Linked DNA regions of Spartinivicinus marinus. The protein of the gene in region 2 interacts with the protein of the main gene of each other region in a pairwise test. Links are inferred from orthologs where the notes say so. Each region holds a gene or a part of one and is shown on either strand. Other genes may lie near its edges.

Region 1 (7,220 bases), 1.9 Mb from region 2 along the record:
ATTTGTGAGCCGGTCCCAACCATTAAGTAAGCCCCTGAGCCAGATTGGCCTGGTGCTCGCTGGCTTTGCTCCGGGTGAAAAAATCGGTTCATGCTACCTTGAAAATCTAGTGAGGCTGTTGGGTTCAACAGCACCACTACCCCTTTACCTTCATCTGCCACCTTTTTAAGCGCTTTTTGAATACTCCAGCTTGAATGCTGAGGAGGCTGCGCTGCTAGCAAATCACGAATCGGGTCAGTCACATGCACCCTTACCAGGGTCGGCTCATCTGTACCGATTTCACCAAGTGCCAATGCAATATGGGTATTACCTTGAATAGAATCTTTAAACGCTGTGAGTTCAAACTCGCCAAACTCGGTTGTTAACGTTTGCTGATCCACTTTTGTAACGGTTCTTTCATTTAATATCCGATAGTGAATCAAGTCGGCAATGGTACCGATTTTTAACCCATGCGTCTCCGCAAATGTTTCCAGGTCTGGCCGGCGGGCCATGGTACCATCTTCGTTCATAATTTCCACAATAGCTGCAGCAGGTGTCAGCCCTGCCAACCTGGCCAGATCACAACCAGCTTCAGTATGGCCCGCTCTACTCAGCACGCCACCCGGCTGCGCTCTCAGAGGAAAGATATGACCAGGCTGAACAATATCATCTGGTTTACTGTCAGGCGCGACCGCCACTTGAATTGTTTTTGCCCTATCTGCAGCAGAAATACCAGTAGTGACTCCATGGGCCGCTTCAATTGAAACAGTAAATGGTGTGCCATATTGACCACCATTCTTGCCCTGCACCATAGAGGGCAAACCTAAATAATCACAACGTTCGCCAGTCAGAGTTAAACAAATCAGCCCTCGTGCTTTACTCGCCATAAAGTTTACTGCCTCTGGCGTCACTTTTTCAGCGGCAATAATCAGGTCACCTTCATTTTCCCTATCTTCATCATCCATCAAGATAACCATCTTACCCTGACGAATATCTTCGATTATTTCCTCAATGGCATTTAGCTGCATAGTATTTCCGCCTGTTACTTCAAGAAGCCATGAGTGGCTAAAAATGCTTTATTTATAGGGGATTCAGACTGCTGATCAGTTGCTGTTAATAAGCGCTCTAAATACCGAGCGATAATATCCACTTCAAGATTAACCTGAGTGCCTTGGCTATAGTGTTTAATAATAGTGTTAGTAATGGTATGAGGAACAATATTAAGTAAAAACTGACTACCACTAACTTCATTGACTGTTAAGCTGACACCATCAACCGTTATCGAGCCTTTTTCAGCAATATATTTTGCCAGTTGAGCTGGCGCTTCTAGCCAAAACCGATGAGCTCGAGCATCTTTAAAATGTTTAACTATCGTCCCAACACCATCAACATGACCACTGACGATATGGCCACCAAAATGGGTGGTTGGAGTCATGGCTTTTTCTAAATTAACAGGGTCCCCTGCTTTTAAGTCTGCCAAAGTGGAGCAACGTAAACTTTCTGCTGATACATCAGCGGTAAAACTTTGCTGGCCAAGTTTTACAACCGTCAAACAGACACCATTGGTCGCAATGGAATCACCCAATTGCACACCTGCTATCCTTAAATCCTGAGTATCAATGGTAAGCGATAAGTCCCCTGCATGGGGGCTAAGCGAGCGGATTATACCAACCGCTTGAATGATGCCTGTAAACATAAGATAGCTAACTAAGCTTATTAATGGGTTGGATCAGCATTCGCCAGTCTCTACCTATTTGGCGAACATCTCTCATTTCAAGAGCAATATTATCCGCCATTTTGGGCATATCGAAAACCGTTAATAATGGCTTTGCCTCATGCCCCATAATAACAGGAGCCATATACACTATTAGTTCGTCTACCAACCCCGCTTTAGTAAATGCACCAGCCAGGGTAGAACCAGCTTCGATCATAACTTCATTACAGTGACAGTGCTCAGCCAAGTAGTTAAGTAATAAATCTAAAGGCACCCGCTGATTACTATTATCACCACTTACTGAACCTGTCGTACTTGTATCATTAAATACGACAACTTCTGCTCCCAGCTTTTCTATACGACTAATCGCATTGGGCTCTTTACAAGTCGTCGCAACCAGTACTTTACCTGCACCATTAAATATTTTTGCTGATACTGGTATTTTAAGCTGACTATCGACAACAACGCGCAAGGGCGGTGGGCACGCTTTTGCAGCCTCTATGTGGAGCTGCTCAGAGCGAACGGTTAATGCTGCATCGTCATCAATAATTGTTTTGACGCCAGTTATCACTGCACAACTTCTGGCACGCCACTGCTGCACATCAGCTCTGGCAGCAGATCCTGTAATCCACTGACTTTCACCACTGGCTTTAGCTGTACGGCCATCGATACTCATAGCAAGCTTGCAGCGCACTAGCGGTCGTTTAATAGTCATACGCTGGCAAAACCCCTGGTTAAGCTGATAAGCCTCCCCGTACAGCAATCCTACTTCCACATCAATTCCTTGTTGTTGCAAGAGTTTTTTCCCACTTCCAGCAACCAGTGGGTTGGGGTCAAGCATGGCAATAATGACTTTGGCAGCACCCGCTTCTACTAAAGCATCAGCACAGGGTGGGGTTCTACCAAAATGGCTACAAGGTTCAAGAGTGACATAAACAGTACTACCTTTTGCTGCTGCTCCAGCTTGTTTAAGCGCATGAACTTCCGCATGGGGTTCACCAGCTCTCTGGTGCCAGCCCTCACCAATAACTTTACCCTCTTTAACTACCACACAACCTACCCGAGGGTTCGGCCTAGTTGTATATAGCCCCTGTTTTGCCAACTGTAAGGCACGGCTCATCATGGCATGGTCAATGGCAGAGAATTCTGTTGACACGCGTTCACCTCATTAAAATTGCCACAAAACAAAAAGAGGGTGTCGCGAAAGTATTTCAAATCAAACCCCTTCTCCCCCGTGGGGAGAAGGTTAGGATGAGGGGTTCACCCTCACCCCAGCCCTCTCCCAGCAGGAGAGGGTGCTAAAAATGACTTTTGCGACAATCTCAATAGAAAGAGGAGTAGAAAAATACCGATTTGAAAAGCGTCAGCTTTCACTGTCCTGCTTTAGCCGGTCAATTTCCTCACGAAACTCGTTTAAATCCTTAAATTGCCGATACACGGAAGCAAAACGAATATAAGCAACTTCATCCAGTTTTTTTAGCTCGTGCATAACCATTTCGCCAACCAGCAAAGATTCCACCTCTCTTTCTCCCCTGGCTCGAACCCGGTGCTTAAGTCGGCTAATGGCCTCTTCTACCTGCTCCATACTGACCGGGCGCTTCTCCAAAGCACGCAGCATTCCCCCTCGCAGTTTATCTTCATCGAAAGGCTCACGACTTCCGTCTTGCTTAATCAACCGAGGCATCACCAGCTCAACAGTTTCATAAGTCGTAAAACGCTCGCTACAAGACAGACATTCACGACGCCGCCTTACCTGGTTACCCTCAGTTACTAACCGAGAGTCTGTGACCTTAGTGTCATGCGCACCACAAAACGGACAATGCATAGTAGTTCTGAGCCCAACCCGATTCCTGCATTTAGTTGCTTTTTAGAGCCTTTTCTTCAGCCCTAAACAATAGATAATTCTGGTAATTTATAGTCAAGCATACTACCTATAAATAGCACTAATACAAGCCTGTGGTTGAATTAAGTCAACACCATACAAACAGGGGGAGGTAACTCATCAATACAACAAACTGACCAAATCAAGCACTGTTGAGCGTACCGTACCAAATAATTCAGTTGTCGTTTTCTATAGAGCACCCACAAAACTAAAGAGAAACTTTTTCTAAAATTGCTTGAATCTTCTGGTAATGACTACCTTTCCAGTACACCTGCTGACAACTCTGGCATTGATTAAACTCATCATAAAATTCAAACACACCTTCAGGCACCTGATCATAAATAGTATCTTTGTTGACTGCCTTTATTTCACCATTACATTTGCTGCATAGGGTTAACGGTCGAACCAAATCATAAAGTCGATAAAACGCCATAATCTCAATAAACTGAGCCAATGGATCGGTATTTCTCACCCAACGCCCATAGCAGACATTACTTCGCTTTAGCAGACCAATATCCCGGCTTAACAGAATACGCTGCTGCTGTTCAGCAATAGATGCAAGCTTTTGATCTCCTAGATCACTGTTCTGATAGAAACAGTCAAAACCAGCTATCCGCAAGTAGCGAAGCAGCCCACCCAAGTGAACATCAAGTAGAAAACGCGGCCCCGACTCTGGCAGTTGTTGCACAATCGCTTGTGGATGAGGATACGGATGCACTACAACTGTATCCTTATTTTTCAATAAATAAGTAAAGTCGACAGACTGCTCATTAGCTGTTATGTAAGCCACTTCAACATGGGGCAAGCCTAATGACTCAATCACATCTTTGATAGATGGCTTATCGTCAAATGTAAAATGGATTGTGCTATCGGGTAACAAGTCAACGCACTCACCTAAAAAATGTATTTTACTGGCATACATTTTTTGATTCGCCAATTGACTGTTCTCTAAAAAACCAGGCCATAATTGAATAATCATATTTTTTGCCTGAATTTCATTAATTCCAGCTAAGGCAGCCAGCTTTTTTATCCAGCCAGGATATAACGAAAAAACCAGGGTGCGGTTTATCTTCGGAAATAGACCATTTTGATGTTTAAGGTAGTTAATGTAGTGATGGTGACTGTTAAACCCATATAGTTGGGCCAGTAATTCTCTTGCCGTAGCATGTTTAATAGAGTCACGAGGCCAGTGTTTAACAATAGATTTTGCTTGCTGCTTAAAAGCACGCGCAGAAATGAGTAAGGGCATAACATTTACCTTTGTCTAGCCTAACAGTGCCAACGTCCCACTCTACAGGCACTAGCCATATATACTTTGACAATCAGTTAATGTTACTTAAAAGAGTCAAGCTACAAATAATACTTCCTGGCAGATCAGCCTTCTCTTGTGGGAAGATGGATGCGAAGTCACCCAATAACAACAGCTTACTGGATACAGCTACAAAAGCAAAGCCCTTCTCAGCACCAGCTACTAGTACAGCTCAGCCAGAAACTGCTAAGCTTTTAGCTAACACTCTACTTGAAATAAAATCTCATGAGGCTGCTAACTGCTCTTTTTATCGTTTTACTTAGTTTCTCTGCTGTTGCAGAAGAAGCAAATTTATTAGAAATCACCACTGGCGAATACCCTCCCTGGTCAGCTAAAGATTACAAGCATGGCGGATTTGTTCACCACATGATTACAGAAGCCTTTCAACGAGAAGGCTACAAAGTGGATTACACATACCACATATGGGCAAGAAATTATAAAGAAGGACAAAAAGGGAAATACCATGCTACCGCATTTTGGTACCACTCTGAAGAAAGAGCGAAATCCTTTTATTACAGCGACGCGCTATATTCTGAGGATGTGGTTTTTTTCCATTTAAAAACCACTGCTTTTACAACATGGAAAACCCTGAAAGATTTAGAAGGATACCGAATTGGTGCCACCAGAGGCTACACCTACACGCCAGAGTTTTGGAAAGCTCAAGAGACTGGCACATTAAATATAATTGTTAATAAGTCAGATAAAATTAATTTCAAAATGCTGTTAAGAAAAAGAGTTGATCTTTTCTTAATGGCTACAGTTGCCGGCTATAGTCTTTTACAAAAAGAATTCTCTGCCCCCCAAGCTCAAACCTTAACCTACCACCACACCCCTTTATTTAGCAGCACTGCCCATTTATTATTTCCAAAAACAAGAGAAGATGCACAGCCTTTACTTAAAGCTTTTAATAAAGGCTTACAGGCGATAAAACAAGATGGCTTCTACGATAAGTATTATGATTTACTTTTGGAGGGTTATTATGAAAATCCTTAATTTATAATCGGCACTAAAAATCAGTGCAACCTCACTTAATAAAAAACGATCAAAGACTTCACCTAAAATATTCTCAACGCATCTTCAAACATAAAACCATATACACAAGCTATATAAATTTTATGGATGTTGGCTCGCCCCCCCTATCATTATATTTTATTTTACATTGAGGTGACAAAACAAGCTGGTGTTTATTGTTAAATAAACATACAATCAAACAAATTTATATTGGTGCGAATCATGAAAAAAGTATTGCTATCTTTAAGTTTGGTTATTTTAGCTGGTTGCGCTAACCCCAAAATAATTCAGATGAAAGATGGATCAACAATTGAAACAACAGACAATGTCTTTTTTGACGAGGAGACAGAGTTCTATTGGTATATCAATAGTAAAGGAAGAAAAAAATCTATTAATAAAGATGAAGTTATTAGTATTGAAGATATGTAAACTGATTCGTACCACCAAGGATGTTACATTAATCTTTATTAATAGCTTAAGGATAACACTATAAAGTGCTCTTTTATGCGGGAGATGGATCCCTGAGTATCACTTTACCAACTTACTCAGGGGCTTCTCTATACAGAATCGCCTAAGAAAGTAGTAAAAAAGCCCCATGCATACTATTTGAACACCTAAAAGTCCAAACCAGCCTAGCTCAGGGATAAAAAACATACATGGGATAAAGCTAACTGATATCAAGCCAAATAATACAGCCGCTTTAAACTCAAGCATCCGGCTTTCGAATACCCACAACCGAACCAGCTCAGTCAATCCTACTGCTATTAAAGCAAAGACAGCCAAAAAAACAGCAATAGTAACGTTGAGTCGTGGATCCATTTCAGGCAGTATTCCTGTTTCTTGGTAATAAGCTTGGCGCATATCCATGTGTATTATCGAAACGGTATACACAACAGAAAGCATTCCTAACAAAATACCAAACACTTCGATAAAAAGCTTTTTCAACGAACTATCTCAACAAACTATTTCTAACAAGCTAGGCCTCTACTGGCCCCCTACGTTCAAACCGCTTGGCCAGGTATTCATTTAACAGTAAAGCAATCAGAATAAAGCTCCCTCCTAAACAGAGCTTCAAAATATCAGCATTTCGGTTCCAAATCAGCAAGTTAACCAGAATGCCTGCAGGAATAAGCGCATTATTCATGATAGCTAGTGCCCCGGCATTAACCAGGGTTGCACCTTTATTCCAAAGAAAATAGCCAACACCAGAGGCGACAATACCTAGCCATAATAAAATTCCCCATTGTAGCCCTGACTCAGGATATTTGGGCTGCCCCATAACACCCCAAGCAACCAGGGCTACCACTAAGGCACCCAAATAAAAG
Region 2 (7,098 bases):
ATAAATACTCATCAGGTTCAAATTGTCTGGTAGCAACCAGCTGACCACTTAAGTCTGAAAAACTGAACTCAATAACTGGAAAAGGTTGTTGGAACCTAGCCTTATTAATGATGACAGTATCAATAACTAAAGCGTTTTGGAATTTGGGGTGGCTTCGCACAATCAGCTTGCGGCTGATTACTTTGCCTACATCAACCAGTGGTGGAAGTTGGCAACCAAGTAATTTGCAAGCGGTTGCATAATATGGGCGCCAACGGAGTTTAGTCGCGTATTCATCGAAGTTATACCAAGCGAGTTGGGTGATAATAGCTGCAATGGCTATCAGGTTGACAGATAACCAGCCGAGTTTTCTCAACCAGGCAAACTTGCTGGGGTAAACCAGCTCAATAGGATCTGCTTTAAGGTCTCCTAATAGGTCATCATGGTCATTTGTAGCGGCTATTTCGGGTTGTGGCTGTTTTTTGTCTATGGCTTCTGGTGGTTTAGTAGGTGGCTCAATAGTAGTCGGTTTGGGAGGTGCTACTGCTGTTTCTATATGCTGTTTGTTGGCAATTTTAGGTTCAGCTACTTCAGTAGCTGGTTTGCTGATCTTGATTGCTGGCGCAGCTGTGGGCTGAGGCTTTCTGGTTACCGCAGGTTGAGGTGCAGGAGTATATTTGTGTTCCTGAGTTTTTTTTTGGGTAGAGTGCTGGTTTATAACGTCTGCTTCTCGCTGTTCTTCTTGTTCTAGCTCTTCTAATAGTGCCAGAGCCCAGGACTCATCGGTGTTATTATTGAGTGCATGGTCAGTAGTGGGTTTGCTGGTAGGTGAAGAGCTTGGCTCAGGCTTGTTTTCAATCGCCAGCATTTCATCACTAAGATCAGTATCACCATTTTCATCCATGTCATCATGAATCAACAGGTCGTTGTCGCTGCCCAGTTCGTCATAATCGACTTGTGGTGATGAAGGCTGATGGTTTGATGATGATAGGTTTTCTGGTGAGCTAACAGCGGAGGGCTGTTGGGAGTACTGTTTTTCAGAAACTAAGTAGTTGGTTGCAAGAAATACATGCAGGCAGGAACCACAACGTACAGAGCCGTTGGCGGCATTAAGTTGGCTTTTGGTTAACCTAAAGGAGGTGCCACATTGAGGACAGCGGGTTACCCAGGTTTCTGCCATAGTACGCGTAACTTCCCAGCGACTGAATTGGTGTTATACCCAATGTGGGTGGCTAAGCCCTACACATGGGGTATATCTTAACTAATGATTAGTAATAATAGCCAGTATTGTGTAGGTATTCGCAGTTTTTATGTTCGCTTTATAGACACTACAATTACTAGCGTTGGCTAAAAATATGACCTCATATTTGCAAGGTGTTTCCATTAAGGTTTAAGTTTGTAGTTGCTACTCACAACGGCAAATAGCAGTCAGCAGCAAATAACAGTGATATAACCTGAATAAATTAGTTTTTCACTCCGCAAATGCTTACCCAGTCTTCCCTGATAGTTGGTGGCTCCATTGTGAACCACTGGCTATAGCACGCTATGACAGTTTCAGCTTGCTCTTTGAGGATGCCTGAAAGCAAGATTTTACCACCTGTTTTGGTTAAAGAAGCTAACCGTTCGGCAAGGTTGATTAAAGGCCCTGCTAGGATATTCGCTAGCATAATGTCTATAGGTTGATCAGGTGCTTGTTCAGGTAAGAATGTGTGTAAACGATTAGCTGCTATATTATTGCGCTGACCATTGGCAATCGTTGCTTCTAATGCTTGGGGGTCATTATCAATAGCAGCTACATTGGTAGCCCCAAGAATTAATGCAGCAATACCTAAGATCCCTGAGCCGCAGCCATAGTCAATCACTTGTTGATTAGCTATTTCATTGTTGCCTAGCCACTCTAAACACAGCGCTGTGGTAGGGTGAGTGCCAGTACCAAATGCCAGGCCGGGGTCCAAAATCAAGTTAGCTGCACTAGGATCAGGAGTTTCTCGCCAGCTGGGGCAAACCCAGAGCCTTTTTCCAAATTGGATAGGATGATAGTTGTCCATCCACTCCCGCTCCCAGTCTTTATCCTCAACTATTTCTACTTTGCAATTGGGTAGTGGCAGTGGGCTAAGTTCATTAGCTAAAAATGCCAATACCAAATCCACTTCTGTATTTGCCTCAAACAGGCCAATGACCTGGGTACTGTCCCAAAGTGGGGTTGTACCTAAGGCTGGCTCAAAAACTGGTTGGTCTTGGCCATCTTGTAAAGTAACGGCTTTGGCGCCAATTGCCAGCAGTAAATCTTCCAGTGCTTCGCTTTGGTCGCGGGTTGTATCCAGTTTGACTTGAATCCAGGGCATGAGGGGATAGCTTTTAGCTTGAGTAGTCATTGAGGCGAGCTTAACTAAGCTCGCCTCAATGACTATCTACAGATTACTGAGATAGCTTTTGTTCCAGATAATGAATATTAACCCCACCTTTGGCGAAATTAGCATCTCTTACCAGCTCTGCATGTAGTGGAGCATTAGTACGAATACCATGCACAACCAGCTCATCTAGCGCGTGACGCATTCTAGCCAGGGCAACTTCTCGGGTCTCACCATAGCTAATGACTTTAGCGATGAGCGAGTCGTAATAAGGAGGGACTTTATAACCACTATATAAATGAGAATCGACACGAATTCCAATACCGCCTGGAGCATGGAAGTGTTTAATCTCACCAGGTGATGGCATAAAGGTTTTGGGGTCTTCAGCATTGATTCGACACTCAATGGCATGACCTTTAATAGTGATATCTTCTTGTTTGATACTTAAAGGTTGGCCACTAGCAACCAATAGTTGCTCTTTCACAATGTCGACCCCAGTCACCATTTCAGATACTGGGTGCTCAACCTGAACCCGAGTGTTCATTTCAATGAAGTAGAAATTGCCATCTTCGTATAAAAACTCAAAAGTACCTGCACCACGATAGCCAATTTCAATACAGGCATTTACACAGCGCATAGCAATGTCGTGGCGCGCTTCTTCAGGAATACCTGGGGCTGGTGCTTCTTCAATAACCTTTTGATGGCGACGTTGCAGTGAACAGTCTCGATCACCCAAGTGAATGGCATTACCCTGGCCATCGGCGAGTATTTGAACTTCAACGTGGCGTGGGTTTTCCAGAAATTTTTCCAGATAAACCATTTCATTACCAAAAGCAGCCAAGGCTTCAGATTGGGTAACATTAATTGCACTAAGTAAGTGGGCTTCACTATGAACAACTCGCATACCACGACCACCGCCACCACCAGATGCTTTAACAATAACTGGATAGCCAATATCACGGGCAATGGCAAGAGAGCGCTCTTTGTCACCCGTTAGTGGGCCATTTGAGCCAGGTACGGTGGGAACACCTGCTTTTTGCATAGCTTTAATGGCGGACACTTTGTCACCCATTAAGCGAATCACATCAGGTGATGGGCCAATAAAGGTAAAGCCGCTGTTCTCTACTTGCTCTGCAAAGTCAGCATTTTCAGCTAAAAACCCATAGCCTGGGTGGATAGCGACAGCATCAGTAACTTCTGCTGCGCTAATAAGAGCCGGAATATTTAAGTAGCTTTCAGTGGGGTTGTTTGGACCAATGCAAACGCTTTCATCTGCTAAGCGTACATGCATTAGTGATTCATCCGCTTTAGAGTGGACTGCAACGGTTTTGATGCCAAGCTCTTTGCAGGCTCGTAAAATCCGTAGTGCAATTTCCCCTCGGTTGGCAATGAGTACTTTCTCAAGCATGGTGGGTATCCTGCTACTGTCGAGTCGGTTTAAACGATGGTAAACAGCGGCTGATCAAACTCTACAGGTTGACCGTTTTCCACCAAAATGGCTTCGATTGTGCCTGTTTTGTCAGCTTCGATTTGGTTCATCATTTTCATTGCTTCAACAATACACAAAACATCGCCAGCTTTAACATGTTGGCCAACTTCAGCAAAAGCAGGTGAGCTAGGAGAAGGTGCGCGGTAAAAAGTACCTACCATCGGTGAAGTTACTTGGTGGCCTGTTGGCTTGGCAGCAGGTGTAGACTCTTCTTTTGTTTCCGCTGGAGCTGCTGCCGCAGCAATAGGCGCTGGCGCTGCTGGTGCAGCTATTGCGTATTGAGCAGGAGCAATCATAGGTGAGTTAGCGTGTCGGCTAATACGAACTGACTCCTCACCCTCTTTGATTTCCAGTTCATCAATACCAGACTCTTCTAGTAACTCGATCAGTTTTTTTACTTTTCTAATATCCATAGCGTCATCTCGGATAAATTGAACTTATTGTTGAAGCAAAAACAAAACAGTGACGTACTGATATTTGTTGTGCTTTTACTGGTTTTAAATTTTTGTTTGGTCTTAAGTTTTGCAAAGCGCTAAAAAATGCAGCAGGTGTGCCTCTTTAGCTCTTAGTTTTCTAGCTGTTTGATGGCTGCTTGTAGTGCTAGCTCGTAGCCTTGATTACCCAGCCCGCAAATTACCCCAACAGCAACATCCGAAAAGTAAGAATGATGCCGAAAAGGTTCACGTTGATAGACGTTAGAAAGGTGAACCTCGATAAAAGGAATCTCTACCCCTAATAATGCATCGCGCAGTGCCACGCTCGTATGCGTAAAAGCCGCAGGATTAAAAATAATAAAGTTAACCCCTTCACGCTTTGCGTCATGAATCCGTTCAATTAACTCGTACTCTGCATTACTTTGCAGTGTTTGCAGGTGATGACCATGATCAACGGCCTGAGTGGTCAGGGTCTGGTTGATATCATCTAAAGTAGTTGAACCATAAATAGTTGGTTCCCGAGTGCCTAATAAATTTAAATTAGGCCCGTGCAGCACTAAGATTGTTGCCATAAGTTAAGGCTCTCAGAGTTTGAGCTGTCTCCGCTTGTACTACAAATCATGCCGACTGAGGTCATACTCAACTGCTGCCAGCAGTTACCTTATTAACTGGTTTATGCTGACAGTAACGGGTAATGACAGAGTTAATGATCAAAAATGTAACGGCCGATTGTGCATAAAATGGCAGCCGCTGTCCACTATTTGCATGATTAAAGACTTTGAACGCAAAATCTCTAATATTGTATGCAAGATCGCGTAACTTTATCCATTTTTAGGGCTGAACTGGTAATTATAGAAGCAAATGTTCAAGCTTGCAGGAGTTAGCTGCGATTTAGCGTCGATCTTAAGTGATTTTCCAGGGAGTTAGCGGTTATCTCTCCCTGTACACGAAGATTTGCTAATTCTTCACCGGTTCGGCTGAAGAATAGCAGCGCTGGTGGGCCAAAAATTGAGTATTGTTTGAGCAGCTGTTGTTGGTTTTGATTGAAAGCGGTGATATCAAGCTTGATCAATGAAAATTGGCTAAGAAGAGGTTTCACATTTTCTGCAGGAAATACTTCGCGCTCTATGACTTTGCAGGAAATACACCAGTCGGCATATAAATCAACCATAACAGGTTTTTGCTGATTTTTAGCTTTAGCTAGTGCCTGCTGTAACTCCTGGGTTGTGTAAATTTTAGTGAAGCCCTGGTTGTTGTTGGTAGGGCTTGCGCTCACCTTGCTGGCAAAAGATAGGGGGCGAAGTGGGTCTTGCTGGCCTTGAGCGGCACCAATAATTAAGCAAACCCCATAAATCATCATGACAATACCCAGAGACTGCCATAAAGCAGACCAGCCTTTGGTTCTTTCAAACTGAAGTGCCCCCATATACACAGCACTGCCAATTAATAATGCAGCCCAAAGCACTAGGGTAACAGGGCCTGGCAGTATCCTTTCCAGCATCCACACGGCAACTGCTAGTAGCATAACGCCAAATACATTTTTCACAGCGTTCATCCAGGCGCCTGCTTTAGGTAGTAAGCTGCCTGCACCTGCGCCAATTAAGATCAGTGGGATACCCATCCCAATACTCAAGCTAAACAGTGCAACACCTCCAATCAGTGGATCACCCGTTTGGCTGATATAAGTTAATGCAGCTATTAAAGGGGCTGAGACACAAGGGGAAACCATAACAGCTGATAACATCCCCATAATAAACACACCAGTAAAAGCCCCTGCTTTTTGCTGTTCACTCATAGCGTGTACTTTTGCCTGTAAAAACTGCGGCAAGCTTAAGGTGTAGAGACCAAACATGCTAAGTGAAAGCAGTGCAAAAAAGATTGCAAATGGCACCAATACCCATGCAGATTGCAGTTTGGCTGGCAGATTGAAGCTAATCCCTAACATGCCCACTAATACGCCAAGTAATGTATAGACTAGGCTCATTCCTGCTACATAAGTAATACTTAGCCACAGACTTCGGCTTTGAGAGCTAGACTGCTGTTGCTGGCCAATAATCAAGCTGGAAAGAATAGGCACCATGGGTAGTACACAAGGGGTAAAGCTTAGGGCAATACCTCCAGCAATAAACGAGAAAACAATCAGAGCCCAGCTGCCGGATGAAAGCAGAGAGAAAAGTTGTGACTCTTCTGAGGGAGGCGCTGCAGTAACTTGTCTGGAAGATTTATTAGTCGATAGGGGGTCATTGGTTGTCGCTGAGGTTTCTGTTGATGTTGTGTTCTCTGGTGTTAAAGCTAAGTTAATGGTATGTGGAGGGTAGCATAAACCAGCATCTGCACAGCCTTGAAAAGTGACAGCGACTTCAACAATATCCTTGGTTTGGCTGAGGGGAATTTTTACTACGACATCTGTTGGATAAACTTCCAGGTCTTTTTGGGCAAATTGGTCGAATTTAAGCTCACCTTTAGGGTAGATCGGCTCTTTTAGGCTTACCCCTTCAGAGAGTGACTGGAAGCGGAAACGGTCTTTGTAAAGGTAGTGCTGGGGAGTAACTTTAACAGTAATGTGGGCCTCTTGGTTAACCAGTTGACCACTTACCTGGAAGGCCTCTTCAACAGGTAAGAACTCCGCGTCACCAAGATAATTGGCTGGGTTATCATTACTTCCGAATAAATCATCAAGTCCGGCTTGTAAATTAACTGAAAAGAAGCAGAAAAAGATAAGACAAAAATGGGAAAGCCGATACATATCCAGGTTCTTCCAGTAGTTTTTATGGGCTGATGATTTAACGACGTTTGACTAAGTTTTTATGTTGTGGTTCCAGTTCAGGTATTTATGAGTACACTG
Region 3 (7,257 bases), 2.5 Mb from region 2 along the record:
GGTGGGAATAATGAACGTCTAGAGTTTTTAGGTGACTCAATAGTTAACTTTATTATTGCTGAGGCACTTTATCAGCAGTTTCCTCAGGCCAAAGAAGGTCAGCTAAGTAGACTACGTGCAAAGTTAGTACGGGGTGCCACTCTAGCTAAAATAGCTAAAGAATTTGGTTTAGGTGATTATTTGCGGTTAGGGTCTGGAGAGCTTAAAAGCGGTGGTTTTCGCCGTGAGTCTATTTTAGCTGATGCACTAGAGGCACTGATTGGCGCTATTTATCTTGATAGTGGGTTGGATACTTGTCGTGAGCGGGTTTTAGCCTGGTTTGCTCCTCGTTTAGAAAAGCTTTCATTAGAAGATACTCAAAAAGACCCAAAAACGCGCTTGCAAGAATATCTGCAAGCAAAGCAGTTGGCGCTACCAGTATATGAGGTGGTCGATATTAAAGGTGATGCTCATGACCAGACGTTTACGATTGAATGTGTGGTTGCAGGTTTAGCTGGGAAGACCAAGGGTATTGGCTCCAGTCGTCGAGGAGCAGAGCAAGAAGCTGCACGTCATGCATTGCAACAACTAGGAGTAGATGGTAGTGGTCACTAATTCAAACTCAGCCTCAGATCAAGAGTTGCACTGTGGTTTTGTTGCAATTGTAGGGAGACCTAATGTTGGTAAGTCTACTTTACTTAACCAAATACTAGGACAAAAGCTTAGCATTACCTCTAAAAAACCACAGACTACTCGACATCAAATTCTAGGTATTAAAACAGAGGCAACTACTCAGGCGGTTTATGTTGATACCCCAGGACTGCACCTTGCAAATAAAAAAGCGTTAAATCGATATATGAATAAAGCGGCTATCACGGCTTTACAAGGTGTGGATGTGGTAGTGTTTGTGGTTGATCGAACTGCTTGGACGGATGAAGACCAGCTGGTATTGGATAAGGTGTGTAATCTTCGTTGTCCAGTGATTTTAGCTGTGAATAAGGTTGATCAGCTGAAAGATAAGTCAGCGCTTTTACCCCATATTTCTCTACTAAGTGAAAAAATGACTTTTGCTGATATTGTTCCTATTTCCGCAGAAACTGGACTCAATGTTGATCGCTTAGAGTTGCTAGTGGGTGACTATTTGCCTAAAAGCCATCATTTTTATGATGAAGACCAAATAACTGATCGTAGTTCACGATTTTTAGCAGCGGAGATTGTTAGAGAAAAGGTTATGCGACAGTTAGGGGATGAAATTCCCTATCAGATCACTGTAGAAATAGAGCAATTTCAAGTTGAACCCAAGTTAATAACGGTTAGTGCCTTAATACTGGTAGAAAAAGCAGGCCAAAAAGCCATTGTGATAGGCAAAAAAGGTGAGCAGATCAAAGTGATTGGCCGTGATGCTCGAATAGATATGGAAAAACTGTTCGATAATAAAGTGATGTTGAATTTGTGGGTAAAAGTGAAAAGTGGCTGGTCTGATGACGAGCGTGCGCTGAATAGTTTGGGTTATACAACAGATTAAAGCCTGCTCTTTATGACTATTTCTGATGATGGGTATGTACTACATACCCGTCCTTTTCAAGATAATAAATCAATTGCTATCGTCTTCACAAAGCAACAAGGATTGCAGCGAATAGTTTTCCAAACCAGTAAAAACTCCAAAAAGCAGCCAAGTTTTAAGCATTTTTTACAACCATTTCAGTTGCTTTGGTTAACCTGGAAAGGTAGTGGAGAATTAAAAACAGGTAAAACTGTTGAGCTAAGTGACTTACGCTATTCGTTATTGGGCAAGTTACTTTACTGTGGCCTGTATTTGAATGAATTATTAATCAGATTATTGCCTGCTGAAGAGGCTTCCCCACAACTATTTTGCAACTACCAAAAGACACTGGCTGTTTTACAGGAAGATCCCCTGCAAATTGAAATGTATCTCCGGCAATTTGAATTTAACTTGCTAGCTGAACTAGGTTATGCCGTTTCATTTGAATATGATACAGACGGTAATGAAATTACTACTAAAGCAAATTATGTTTTTCTGTCTGATCAGGGGTTTTGTCTTGCTAAAAAACAGGCTTATCTTGAGAGGCCAGAGGCTAACTTATTTTCTGGTAGTGACTTACTGACTTTAGCCAGCTTGCCATGGTTAAATACAGAGGCTCAATCAGTGAGTCATCAGCTTGATATCCAGCAGGTATGGACTAAGCCCCTAAAAGGAATAACCAAGCGAATTGCTAGAATGGCATTAGCACCGCATTTAGGCAGTAAACCGCTTATGAGTAGAGCGCTATTTTTCAAGCAAAGATAATATTTGTTTATTCTGTGCCTTCATGTCTTCGCTGCCAATCTAACAGCTGCTCAATTTGCTCAATTAGCTCTTCCATGGCACCTGCCACTTTACGTCTTTCTTCTTTATTTTTTTCAGAAGCTTTTAATATGGTTTCCATATTATTACAAGCACTACGTAATAGAGGGACACCACAATAACGAGTAGCGCCATGTAGTTTGTGAACAACTTCCAGTAGCCTTGGCCATTGTTTATTACGATATAATGCTCTTATTTGTTCCTGTTCATTTTTTAAATTTTCAAACAGCATCGATAACATATCGTTGGCAAGATCTTCTTTTCCACCAGCTAACTTTATTCCTTCTGTTAAGTCTACTACTTTGGTTTCAGGTTCAGCATGACTTGTATCATTTAGATAATCCGTACCTTTAATAGGCGCTACATGTAAGCCTGTCCATTTTTTTATGATGTGTTGTAATTGATTTTCATTAATAGGCTTGGTCATGTAGTCATCCATGCCAGCTAGTAATAGCTGTTTTTTTTCTTCTGCCAGTGCGTGGGCGGTGAGTGCTATGATTGGAATGCGTCGCTCTGATAGTTCTCTTTCGCGGACTCTACGGGTTGTTTCCAGGCCGTCCATATGAGGCATTTGTACATCCATAAAAATAAGGTCAAAGTGGTATTGCTTGGTTTTAATAATCGCTTTAGTGCCTGAGTCTACCGCTGTTACTTTAGCTCCAAGGTCTTCTAGTAATGCAGTAACCAAGCGTAAATTGGCTGGGTTGTCATCTACTGCTAGTATATGTGGTTGGCGTGTAATAGCCTGGTTAATACGTCGGGCAATATTGCTTTGGCTGCCTTGAGGGAGTTTACTTTTCTCAAGTAATAAATAAGAAAGCGCTCGATATAGCCGGTTGTGACATAGAGGCTTAACAATGCAAAGAGCATTATTATGTTGGTCTAGTATATTATTAATTGCCTCTTCTTTATTGGTATGAGCCAAAATTACCAAATACTGTTTATTTTTATTGGCTGCTTTAATTAATGACCTTATTTTTTCTAAATCTAAATAAGCCGGGTGATGACTAACCACTAATGCATCATAGGTTTTTCCCTGGGCTTTGGCCTCTTGCGTTTTTTCTTCTAAGCAGGATTGATTAGCACAGCTATCAACATTTAAGTCATACTCAGAAAGTAGGTGAACAATTGCTTGTCTGGCAAGATCATGATGCTCCATTACTAGGACATGGGTATTGGAGAATGCAGGGAAATGCTCTTTTAAGGTAGGTTCATTAGCTTTTGGTACCGTTAAGGTAAACCAAAATGTAGAGCCTTTACCTAACTCACTTTCTACGCCTACTTCTCCCGACATCTGTTGTGCAAGTCGCTTGGAGATAACCAGACCAAGCCCAGTACCGCCAATATTTCGAGTAGTAGAGGTATCGGCTTGAGAAAAGGCTTTAAATAACTCCTTTTGCTGCTTGTTAGAAAGGCCTATACCCGTATCGGTAACACTGATTTTAATTGTTACAAGGTTATTTTTTTCATCTTCAAGCATGGCTCTCACAACAATAGAGCCGTCATTAGTAAATTTAATAGCATTACTGACCAGGTTGGTCAGAATTTGTTTTAACCGTAGGGGGTCTCCCATTAGGTGAATAGGCGTGTCAGAATAGATGAGAGGAATCAGTTCCAAAGATTTATCATGGGCACTGGGTGCTAAAATCGTTAGTACCTCTTCAACACTTTCTCTTAAATTGATAGGAATACTTTCCAGCTCTAATTTACCTGCTTCAATTTTTGAAAAGTCGAGCACATCATTAATGATCGATAGTAATCCTTCTGATGATTTTTGGATTGTACTGAGGTACTCAAATTGTCGATCATTGAGTTTGGAGCGCAGTAGCAAGTTAGTGAAACCAATAATACCATTTAGAGGCGTTCTAATTTCATGGCTCATGTTGGCAAGGAATTCTGATTTAATACGGCTTGCTTCTAGTGCTTCTTTACGAGCCATATCCAGTTCAATATTCTGGATTTCAATCGTTTCAAGGGTTTCTTGAAGGTCTTTGGTTGACTGTTCAATATTTTGTTGCATTTCCAACTGGCCACGTTGGAGTGATGCGACCATAGCGTTAATACCCGTTTCTAATGCCCGTAACTCGCCACCAGTGTTGGTGTTAATACGAGTATCCAGATTGCCTTCACGCATATGATTAACCGCACTAATTATTTTCATTAGCGGGCCTGTTATGTTTTGGCCCATTTTTAATGCTAAAAACAGGTTGATTAAAACTCCTGAAAGAATCAGTAAACCGCTAGCAAGGATGGTTTGATATTTTTTAATTTCAGTATTACTGCGAGAAAACTCAGCCATCAGCCACCCTAATAACACTTTTTCTCCTCCACTGCTAAGCGCTGTTTCAGTGTTAACAGGTGATAAAGTAGGTTTTGCATAAATGGGAGTGCTGATCAGTAGAGACTGCTTGTTTAAGGTATGAAAAGGACGGGTTAGAAAGTAGTTTTCCTGGCTGTCCTTAAATTGAATTTTTGGACCAGCATGGGCAAGGGCGACTTTAGTGTGGGAAAATAGACTGACTGATCTGACATCATTTTTTTCTAGTGCAGAGCTGGCAATCTCTTGAATAAGACTCAAATTATCTAATGATAAAGTATGTTCTGTGATTGGAATTAGTTGTTGAATAGTGGTTTGACTGCGTTCTAGCAATAAAGCATCTAAGTCGTTGATACGGGCTAAGGTAAAGAAAGTACCTAAAATCAGTGAAATACTAATAGTAGGAATCAAAGCAAGCGCCAAAACACGACTTTTTATACCTTGCTGCTTTAGCATAATAGATACGGTACCTTTAGTAAGCTGAACATACCCTGTGTTTTGGGTATACATCTAAGTATGACAGATCAGTATAATAAACTAGCTGCTTATGTTGAACAGATGTAACTTTATAGTTTTTCAATATTAACAGTTCTTCTGCTGACAGCTTATTATCGGAGAAGTTATAAATTCTAGATGAGGATAAAGCATGGCGGTAAATTATCCCACCATTGAGTCACTGGTTGGTAATACTCCTTTGGTTCGATTACAAAGATTGACGGGCAATACTACGAATCATGTACTCGTTAAGTTGGAGGGAAACAATCCAGCAGGTTCAGTCAAAGACCGCCCTGCATTAATGATGATTAATGAAGCGGAGCGACTGGGGGCAATTAAACCTAGTGATACACTTATTGAGGCAACTAGTGGTAATACAGGAATTGCCTTGGCGATGGCGGCTGCAATTAAAGGCTATCGAATGGTGTTAATTATGCCTGACAATATGAGTGAAGAACGACGCTCTGCTATGTCGGCCTATGGCGCAGAACTAATTAGTGTTAGCCAGGAACAAGGAATGGAAGGAGCGCGTGATTTAGCAGAGCAAATGGAACGAGAAGGCAAAGGCTTGGTGCTGAACCAGTTTGCTAATAAAGCAAACCCTTTAGCACATTATTTGGGTACAGGACCAGAAATATGGGAACAAACCCAAGGAGAAATCACCCACTTTATCAGTTCAATGGGGACCACTGGCACTATAATGGGAACCTCGCGCTATTTAAAGGAGCAGAATCCAGCAGTACAAATTATTGGTCTACAGCCAGCGGAAGGGGCCAGTATTCCAGGAATTCGGCGGTGGCCAAAAGCTTACTTACCAACTATTTTTGAACCTGAGCGTGTTGATCAGGTAATGGATATCACGCAGCAGGAAGCAGAAGTTGCAATGCGCAGGTTGGCTCAAGAAGAGGGCATCTTCTGTGGTGTATCCTCAGGTGGTGCAGTAGCCGCTGCATTGAAAATAGCTCAACAGGTTGAAAATGCGACGATTGTCGCCATTATTTGTGATCGAGGTGATCGGTATTTATCAACTGGTGTATTTAGTTCAAAATAATACCTGATAGTGTTCTCGTAACCAGGTGTTACGAGAATATTGCACTGACTACTTGCTACTCCTGCCTGTTAAATAGCCATTTAATAAACTTATACTCATTGCTTAGTCATAATTGACAAAAAATAAGTTAATATGGTTGGCTGTAATACTTAACTATTAACTTATCGCTAAGAAGGCTGTTTAGCGAAGCACTAATGTAGCTATCTGTAGTCTTATAAGCAGTAGTCATGTGAGCAGGTGCTTTTAAATGAAAACTATGGGTGTAGCAAAAATTAGCCAAGTGCATTATGACTTTTGTATATATTTCCACTAGTTATAACAAGAGGCCTTGAATGACATACGCTGAGGTTAAGTCAAAAATTTTAATAATACTCAGTTGATTTTCATTTGAATGATTATCAGGCAGTGCTTTCGTAATGGTTAAACAGGCTACTGGTGCATTCTTAATGACAGAATGCAACACTAGAACGGATCAGTGGATCACTCATGGTTAAAGTACGTGAAGAACACCCTATACATGAAGATGGTTCTGTCAATATTGACGCCTGGCTGTCTCGATTTAGTCAGGATGCCAATATTAAAGATATGGAGCAGGTTCGGCTGGCTTGTAGTATTAGTAAACAAGCGGAGTTAGAAGCAAGCTCAGAAAAAAATATTTGGGTTGAGGGTGCCAGCAGCTTTCGTACTGGGCTGGAGATGGCACAAATTCTTTCTGAATTAAATCTTGACCAGGAAAGCCTGATTGCCGCTATTCTCTATCGTGGTGTTAGAGAGCATAAATTACCGATTAAAAAGGTTAAAGAGCAATTTGGAGGACGTGTCGCCAAGCTAATTGAAGGTGTGCTAGGTATGGCGGCAATTAGTTCTTTACAAATGCATAACCGCAATAGAGTACTGGGTCAGGAGCATGGCCAATTAGATAAAGTACGGAAAATGCTGGTATCAGTGATTGATGATGTAAGAGTCGCACTGATTAAACTGGCTGAGCGGACCTGCGCAATCAGGGCTGTCAAACATGCTGATAAAGAAAAGCGACGGCGAGTGGCGCAA

Evidence for each region.
Region 1: the proteins of accC (region 2) and ribD interact in binary tests that used the Escherichia coli proteins (3 or more experiments, as listed by UniProt). The link is inferred for Spartinivicinus marinus from one-to-one orthologs.
Region 3: the proteins of accC (region 2) and cysM interact in binary tests that used the Escherichia coli proteins (3 or more experiments, as listed by UniProt). The link is inferred for Spartinivicinus marinus from one-to-one orthologs.

The regions. Positions count from the first base shown.
Region 1 is NZ_JAPJZK010000001.1:1,536,821-1,544,040, forward strand. Bases 767-3,729 are described here. They hold ribD (bifunctional diaminohydroxyphosphoribosylaminopyrimidine deaminase/5-amino-6-(5-phosphoribosylamino)uracil reductase RibD), read right to left. Parts: upstream 2,850-3,729; coding sequence 1,683-2,849; downstream 767-1,682. Other genes in these bases: ribBA (bifunctional 3,4-dihydroxy-2-butanone-4-phosphate synthase/GTP cyclohydrolase II), read right to left, coding at 767-1,007; OQE68_RS07075 (riboflavin synthase), read right to left, coding at 1,022-1,675; nrdR (transcriptional regulator NrdR), read right to left, coding at 3,057-3,518. Also shown: more of ribBA, read right to left, coding at 1-766; OQE68_RS07090 (Mut7-C RNAse domain-containing protein), read right to left, coding at 3,784-4,824; OQE68_RS07095 (substrate-binding periplasmic protein), read left to right, coding at 5,110-5,877; OQE68_RS07100 (YgdI/YgdR family lipoprotein), read left to right, coding at 6,118-6,324; OQE68_RS07105 (hypothetical protein), read right to left, coding at 6,424-6,840; OQE68_RS07110 (carboxylate/amino acid/amine transporter), read right to left, coding at 6,872-7,220. UniProt on the Escherichia coli protein: Converts 2,5-diamino-6-(ribosylamino)-4(3h)-pyrimidinone 5'-phosphate into 5-amino-6-(ribosylamino)-2,4(1h,3h)-pyrimidinedione 5'-phosphate.
Region 2 is NZ_JAPJZK010000001.1:3,451,200-3,458,297, forward strand. Bases 1,569-4,409 are described here. They hold accC (acetyl-CoA carboxylase biotin carboxylase subunit), read right to left. Parts: upstream 3,739-4,409; coding sequence 2,398-3,738; downstream 1,569-2,397. Other genes in these bases: prmA (50S ribosomal protein L11 methyltransferase), read right to left, coding at 1,569-2,354; accB (acetyl-CoA carboxylase biotin carboxyl carrier protein), read right to left, coding at 3,768-4,232; aroQ (type II 3-dehydroquinate dehydratase), read right to left, coding at 4,385-4,409. Also shown: OQE68_RS15545 (DUF3426 domain-containing protein), read right to left, coding at 1-1,159; more of prmA, read right to left, coding at 1,443-1,568; more of aroQ, read right to left, coding at 4,410-4,825; protein-disulfide reductase DsbD, read right to left, coding at 5,134-6,999. UniProt on the Escherichia coli protein: This protein is a component of the acetyl coenzyme A carboxylase complex; first, biotin carboxylase catalyzes the carboxylation of the carrier protein and then the transcarboxylase transfers the carboxyl group to form malonyl-CoA.
Region 3 is NZ_JAPJZK010000001.1:963,717-970,973, reverse strand. The notes cover bases 4,258-7,257. They hold cysM (cysteine synthase CysM), read left to right. Parts: upstream 4,258-5,307; coding sequence 5,308-6,207; downstream 6,208-7,257. Other genes in these bases: relA (GTP diphosphokinase), read left to right, coding at 6,694-7,257; OQE68_RS04605 (response regulator), read right to left, coding at 4,258-5,117. Also shown: rnc (ribonuclease III), read left to right, coding at 1-594; GTPase Era, read left to right, coding at 584-1,504; DNA repair protein RecO, read left to right, coding at 1,517-2,287; more of OQE68_RS04605, read right to left, coding at 2,295-4,257. UniProt on the Escherichia coli protein: Two cysteine synthase enzymes are found. Both catalyze the same reaction. Cysteine synthase B can also use thiosulfate in place of sulfide to give cysteine thiosulfonate as a product.